DNA from 2 places in the Sodalis ligni genome. Region 1 is predicted to be linked to the other one. Evidence: predicted binding sites of a transcription regulator. Region 1 holds the regulator's gene; the other holds the start of a gene.
The links. Region 1 encodes sigma-54, which starts transcription at its own class of promoters, with help from an activator protein. Its sites were predicted from a motif close to GTTGGCACANNTTTCGCTNT; they were not measured.
Positions count from the first base shown of each region.

Region 2: a site for sigma-54 is predicted at 1,368-1,387, ahead of glnA (glutamate--ammonia ligase). Genes of this name have one in related genera too.

Region 1 is NZ_CP075169.1:670,100-673,912, reverse strand. Features, by position in the region: gene lptA (lipopolysaccharide ABC transporter substrate-binding protein LptA) at 1-402, shown strand, start outside; gene lptB (LPS export ABC transporter ATP-binding protein) at 420-1,145, shown strand; gene rpoN (RNA polymerase factor sigma-54) at 1,194-2,630, shown strand; gene hpf (ribosome hibernation promoting factor) at 2,654-2,941, shown strand; gene ptsN (PTS IIA-like nitrogen regulatory protein PtsN) at 3,102-3,581, shown strand; gene rapZ (RNase adapter RapZ) at 3,680-3,813, shown strand, end outside.
Region 2 is NZ_CP075169.1:6,331,785-6,335,597, reverse strand. Features, by position in the region: gene glnA (glutamate--ammonia ligase) at 1-1,280, opposite strand, end outside; gene typA (translational GTPase TypA) at 1,657-3,480, shown strand; partial or broken gene deoR (DNA-binding transcriptional repressor DeoR) at 3,598-3,813, opposite strand, start outside.

The DNA of each region.
Region 1 (3,813 bases):
ATCAGGGCGGATAAGGTCGTCATTACCCGTCCCAACGGCGTGCAGGGCAAGGAAGTGGTGGAAGGCTACGGAAATCCGGTTACCTTCTACCAGATGCAGGACAGCGGTAAACCGGTGAAGGGCCATGCGCAGAAGGTGCGCTACGAATTGGCCAACGACTATGTCATTCTTACCGGTGACGCTTACATCGAACAGCTGGACAGCAACGTCAAAGGCGATCGTATTACCTATCTGGTGAAACAGCAGCAGATGGAGGCCTTCAGCGACAAAGGCAAACGGGTGACAACCGTGCTGGTGCCGTCCCAGTTGCAGGATAAAACCCCGGCCGCGCCGGGCGCACCGGCTGCTAAAGCCGCACCGGCCAAGAAGGCCGCTCCGGCGGTTAAACCCGCCGCTAATTAACAAGGTTAACAGCTCCTATGGCAACATTAATCGCGGAAAACCTGGCTAAAGCTTACAAAGGCCGCCATGTGGTGGAAAACGTCAGCCTCAAGGTCAGTTCAGGCGAAATTGTCGGATTGCTGGGACCCAACGGTGCGGGCAAAACCACCACGTTTTATATGGTTGTGGGCATCATTCAGCGCGACGCCGGCCGCATCGTTATTGACGACGACGACATCAGTATCCTGCCGCTGCATACCCGCGCGCGCCGGGGTATCGGCTATCTGCCGCAGGAGGCCTCCATTTTCCGCCGCCTCAGCGTCTATGATAATCTGATGGCGGTGCTGCAAATCAGGAAGGACCTGAGCGGCGCCCAGCGCGAGGACCGGGCCAATGCCCTGATGGAGGAGTTCCATATCGCCCATCTGCGCGATCATATGGGACAATCTCTTTCCGGCGGCGAGCGGCGCCGGGTGGAAATCGCCCGCGCCCTGGCCGCCAACCCTAAATTCATTTTGCTTGATGAACCTTTTGCCGGTGTGGATCCGATTTCCGTTATCGATATCAAAAAAATCATCGAACATTTGCGCGACAGCGGGCTCGGGGTGTTGATTACCGATCATAATGTGCGCGAGACGCTGGACGTGTGCGAGCGTGCTTATATAGTCAGTCAGGGTAAACTCATCGCGCACGGGTCCCCGGCTGAAATCCTCCAGGACGAGCAGGTGAAACGTGTTTATCTGGGCGAAGAGTTCCGCCTCTGATAAGGTGTCCTGAAGAATGAAGGGCCATGAGGTTAATTAACGCATCATATGAAGCAAGGTTTGCAACTCAGGTTTAGTCAGCAACTGGCCATGACTCCGCAGTTACAGCAGGCGATACGTCTGTTGCAATTGTCCACGCTTGAACTCCAGCAGGAAATACAGACTGCGCTGGAAAGCAATCCTTTACTCGAACAATCGGACGTTCATGAAGAAATAGACACGCCGCACGACGCTCCCGACTCCGAATCCCTCGATACCCGCGAGGCGATGGAGCAAAAGGATATGCCGGAAGAACTGCCGCTGGACGCTACCTGGGACGAAATGTATTCAGCGGGCACCCCGTCCGGCACCGGTACGGATTATCGCGACGAGGAGCTGCCGATTTACCAGGGCGAGACCATTCAGACGCTGCAGGATTATCTGATGTGGCAAGTGGAGCTGACGCCTTTTTCCGACACCGACATCGCTATCGCCACCTCCATCGTGGATGCGGTGGATGAGACCGGTTATCTCACCGTGCCGCTGGAAGATATCCTGGAAAGCATCGGCGTAGAGAGCGTGACCATGGATGAAGTGGAAGCGGTGCTGAAACGAGTCCAGCGATTCGATCCGGTGGGTGTGGCGGCGCGGGATTTACGTGATTGCCTGCTCATTCAGCTCTCGCAGCTGTCAAAGGACTTTCCGTATCTGGCGGAAGCCAGGCTTATCGTCACCGATTACCTGGATTTGCTGGCCAGCCACGATTTCCGTACCCTGCTGAGGTCGACGCGGCTGAAAGAAGAGGTGTTGAAATCGGCGATGGCGCTGATTCAATCCCTGGATCCCCGCCCGGGCCAATCCATCAATACCACCGAATCGCAGTATGTGATACCCGATGTCCTGGTGCGCAAAGTGCATAACCGCTGGACGGTGGAACTCAATACCGACAGCATTCCCAACCTTAAAATCAATCAGCAATACGCGGCGCTGGGCAACACCACCCGAAACGATGCGGACGGGCAGTTTATCCGCAGCCACCTGCAGGAAGCCCGCTGGCTGATTAAAAGTCTTGAAAGCCGTAATGACACCCTGTTGAAAGTCACCCGCTGCATCGTAGAGCAGCAGCAGGCATTTTTCGAACAGGGGGAAGAGTTTATGCGTCCCATGGTGCTGGCGGATATCGCCCAGGCGGTGGATATGCATGAATCAACCATATCTCGCGTTACCACGCAAAAATATCTGCACAGCCCGCGCGGTATCTACGAACTTAAATATTTTTTCTCCAGTCACGTCAATACCGAAGGGGGCGGCGAAGCTTCCTCAACGGCCATTCGCGCGCTGGTGAAAAAACTGATCGCCGCAGAAAACCCGGCGAAGCCGCTCAGCGACAGCAAGCTGACTACCCTGCTTTCCGATCAGGGTATTATGGTAGCACGGCGTACCGTGGCAAAATATCGTGAGTCCTTATCCATCCCGCCGTCGAACCAGCGAAAACAATTGGTTTGACCTCCACAGAGAAGGAAGACACTATGCAGCTGAATATTACCGGACAGCGTGTTGATATCACCGATGCGTTACGCGATTTCGTTACTGCGAAATTTTCCAAGCTTGAACAGTACTTCGACCGAATCAATCAGGTATATATTGTTCTAAAAGTCGAAAAGGTGCAGAAGATCGCTGAAGCGACGATACATGTCAATGGCGGCGAGCTGCACGCGACTTCGGAAGCGGATGATATGTATGCCGCCATCGATCTGCTGATAGATAAGCTGGCGCGTCAACTTAACAAGCATAAAGATAAACTGAAACAGTTTTAATTCACTGTAGCCATTGTCGCAGCCTGACCTCGCATCGGCTCGTAATGGCGAGGCTCATGGATGAGCCGAGCAACTAAGCCAACACACCCGCGACTCGCAAGATGACGGGTATAATGGGCCGATGAGTCTTAAAGGTGAATCAGCGCCTAAGTGAAACGAAATGACTAACGATACAGCAATGCAAATCAATACGGTGTTAAGCCTTGAATGCACCCGCGGCTCCATTCAGTGCCAGAGCAAAAAACGCGCGCTGGAAATAATCAGCGAACTGGCGGCCAAACAGCTTAACCTGGCGCCGCAGGTGGTATTTGACGCCGTATTAACCCGTGAACGCATGGGCAGTACCGGTATCGGTAATGGAATCGCGATCCCCCACGGCAAACTGGAAGAGGACACGCTGCGGGCGGTGGGGGTATTTATCCGCCTGGAGCAGCCCATCGCCTTCGATGCCATCGATAATCAACCGGTGGATTTGCTTTTTGCCCTGCTGGTGCCGGCGGAACAATGCAAAACGCACCTGCATACGCTATCGTTGGTAGCCAAGCGTCTGGCTGATAAAACGGTCTGCCGCCGGCTACGCGCCGCTCAAAGCGACGAAGAACTTTATGAAATCATGACGGAAACAGAAGCCGGGTCTTAACGCGCAGTATCCTACGCTTACCGACCCGCGGGGTTTGATTGGCGGAAATAGCGGCCTCTTCGCCAATGCGTCGATGTTAATGCCAGAGGGGAGTCGTCATGGTGCTGATGATTGTCAGCGGTCGATCCGGTTCAGGGAAGTCAGTGGCGCTACGCGCGCTGGAAGATATGGGGTTTTATTGCGTCGATAACCTGCCTGTGGTATTGCTGCCGCAGCTGGCCGCCACCCTGGC
Region 2 (3,813 bases), 780 kb from region 1:
TCGCGATCCGCGCTGAGGGATGCCAGGGCTTCATCCAGCGATCCGCATACCTGCGGAATTTCCTTCGCTTCTTCCGGAGGCAGATCGTACAGATTCTTGTCCATGGCATCGCCGGGATGAATCTTGTTGATGATGCCGTCGAGTCCGGCCATCAGCAGCGCGGCGAAGGCCAGATACGGATTGGCGGCCGGATCCGGGAAGCGCACTTCGATACGGCGTCCTTTCGGGCTCGGCGATACCGGAATACGGATTGAGGCGGAACGGTTACGGGCGGAGTAGGCCAGCATCACCGGCGCTTCATACCCCGGGACCAGACGTTTGTATGAGTTGGTGGTGGGGTTGGTCAGCGCATTGATGGCTTTTGCGTGTTTGATTACGCCGCCGATGTAGAACAGCGCCGTTTCGGACAGGCCGCCGTACTTGTCGCCGGAGAACAGGTTGTTGCCGTCTTTGCTTAAAGACATATGGCAATGCATGCCTGAGCCGTTATCGCCGAAAATCGGTTTGGGCATAAAGGTCGCGGTTTTGCCGAAGGCGTGGGCGACGTTATGCACGACATACTTGTAAATTTGAATTTCGTCGGCTTTTTTCACCAGGGTGTTAAAGCGGGTGGCGATTTCGTTCTGGCCCGCGGTAGCCACTTCATGGTGATGGGCTTCCACCACCAGACCCATTTCTTCCAGGGTCAAACACATGGCGGAACGCAAATCCTGTGATGAATCCACCGGCGGTACGGGGAAATAGCCGCCTTTGATGCCCGGACGGTGGCCTTTGTTGCCGCCTTCAATAACCTTGTCGGAATTCCAGGCCGCTTCGACGTCGTCGATGGCAACGTGGGAACCGGAAATGGAGGAACCGAAACGGATATCGTCGAACAGGAAGAATTCAGGTTCAGGTCCGAAAAAAACGGTATCGGCGATGCCGGATGATTTCAGAAAATCTTCAGCGCGCTTGGCGATGGAACGCGGATCGCGATCGTAACCCTGCATGGTGGCCGGTTCAAGGATATCGCAGCGGATGATCAGTGTGGTTTCTTCATAGAACGGGTCAAGCATGGCGGTGCTTGCATCGGGCATCAGCACCATGTCTGATTCGTTGATGCCTTTCCAGCCGCCGATTGAAGAACCGTCAAACATTTTGCCGTCTTCAAAGAAATCGGCATCCACCTGATGGGCCGGTATTGTGACGTGCTGTTCTTTCCCTTTCGTATCAGTGAAACGCAAGTCGACGAATTTGACTTCGTGTTCATTTAGCATCGTCAAAACGTGTTCAGCGGACATACTTATATTCTCCCGGATGTGCCATTGTCGTCGTGGAACGAAATCGTATGGTATGGATTTTTTAAACTTACCTAGGCTAAGCTTAACTAAGCTAAAACTGTGCCAACATTGCTAAATGAACGCGAGGCGCCGAATTGCGGCCTTTTAACGGTTGCCAAGCTGCACCAGATTGGGGGGGTAGTGCTATTTTAGTGCATTTGTGCGCTGAGTGGGCACTATTTTGGTGCAATGCGTGCGAATAATTGAAACATTGCACTGATAAAGGGATGATGGGGCGCTGAAAATGACGCAAATGCAGAGAACAGCGCGATCTTGTTTAGTCCTTCGCCTATAACGTGTACAATAACGCGCTATTTCTAATGCCTGAGGCAAAGTTGTGATCGAAAATTTGCGTAACATCGCCATCATCGCGCACGTCGACCATGGGAAAACCACCCTGGTCGATAAGCTGTTGCAACAATCCGGAACATTGGGTGACCGCAATGACGCCACCGAACGCGTGATGGACTCCAACGATTTGGAGAAAGAACGGGGAATTACCATCCTCGCGAAAAATACCGCTATCAATTGGAACGGGTACCGTATCAATATCGTTGATACCCCCGGACATGCCGATTTCGGCGGTGAGGTTGAGCGCGTCATGTCCATGGTGGACTCGGTGCTGCTGCTGGTGGACGCCATGGACGGACCCATGCCGCAAACCCGTTTCGTGACCCAGAAAGCCTTTGCTTACGGTCTCAAACCTATTGTGGTCATCAACAAAGTAGACCGGCCCGGAGCACGCCCTGATTGGGTGGTGGATCAGGTGTTCGATTTATTCGTCAACCTCGGCGCAACCGATGAGCAACTGGATTTTCCGATCATATATGCCTCCGCGTTGAACGGGGTCGCCGGCTATGAACATGAAAACATGGCCGAGGATATGACGCCGCTGTTCGAGTCGATCGTGAAGAATGTCGAAGCGCCCAACGTTGATAGCGACGGTGCGTTCCAGATGCAAATCTCCCAGCTTGACTACAACAGCTATGTTGGCGTTATCGGTATCGGCCGCATCAAACGCGGTTCGGTCAGACCGAACCAGGCAGTGACCATCATTGACCACGAAGGCAAGCGCCGCAATGGCAAAGTGGGTCAGGTGCTCGGGCATATGGGCCTGCAGCGCATCGAGTCCAAACTGGCTGAAGCCGGTGACATTATTGCCCTGACCGGTCTGGGTGAACTGAATATCTCCGATACCATCTGCGATCCGGCCCAAGTTGAAGCGCTGCCGCCGCTGACCGTGGACGAGCCTACCGTCTCTATGTCCTTTGGGGTTAACACCTCGCCGTTCTGCGGCAAAGAAGGCAAATACGTGACGTCCCGCCAGATCCTGGAGCGCCTGAACAAAGAGCTGGTGCATAATGTGGCGCTGCGGGTGGAAGAAACCGAAGACCCGGATACCTTCCTGGTGTCGGGCCGCGGCGAACTGCATTTGTCGGTGCTTATCGAGAATATGCGCCGTGAAGGTTTTGAAATCGGCGTTTCCCGTCCGAAGGTTATCTACCGTACCGTTGACGGTAAAAAACAGGAGCCGTTCGAACAGGTTACGCTTGATATCGAAGAGCAGAACCAGGGTCCGGTGATGGAAGCGATGGGCATGCGCAAAGGCGAGATGCGCGATATGCTGCCGGACGGCAAAGGCCGTATCCGTCTTGATTATATTATCCCCAGCCGTGGCCTGATTGGCTTTCGTACCGAGTTCCTGACCATGACTTCCGGCACCGGCCTGCTGTATTCGTCGTTCAGTCATTATGACGATGTGCGTCCGGGTGAAATCGGCCAGCGGCAGAACGGCGTGATGATTTCCAACGGCCAGGGTAAAGCGGTTGCTTACGCCCTGTACAGCCTGCAGGATCGCGGCCGCTTGTTCCTGGGCCACGGCGCGGAAGTGTATGAAGGCCAGATTATCGGTATTCATACCCGTTCTAATGATTTGACCGTCAACTGCCTGACCGGCAAGAAATTAACCAACATGCGCGCCTCAGGTACCGATGAAGCCACTACGCTGGTGACGGCGATTAAGCTGTCGTTGGAACAAGCGCTGGAATTTATTGATGATGATGAGCTGGTGGAAGTGACTCCCCATTCCATCCGGTTGCGTAAACGTTATCTGACTGAAAACGATCGTAAGCGCGCCAATCGTTCCAGCAAAGAAGTCTGATCTTAGGCACGAGAAGACAAGATGCCGGTCCATGCAGATGGACCGGTATTTTTTTGCCGAAAATCGGCGCGGTCTCCCTTTAACACGCTCGGTTCAGCTTTGGAGTTGGCGGGTTCGTCAGTCTGGCTGATAGATCAAGGCGATATTATGCTGCTGGCAGTAGTCGTGGAATTTGCGCGGGGGGGACTGATCGGTGATAAGGGTGTCGAAGAGGGTTAGGGTGCCGATGCAGGCGGGTTTGATATTGTCGAACTTGCTGTGATCGGCCACCAGAATTCCTTGCTGCGACAGGGATAAAGCGCGGTGCTTCATGGTGAGCTCATCAAAATTGAA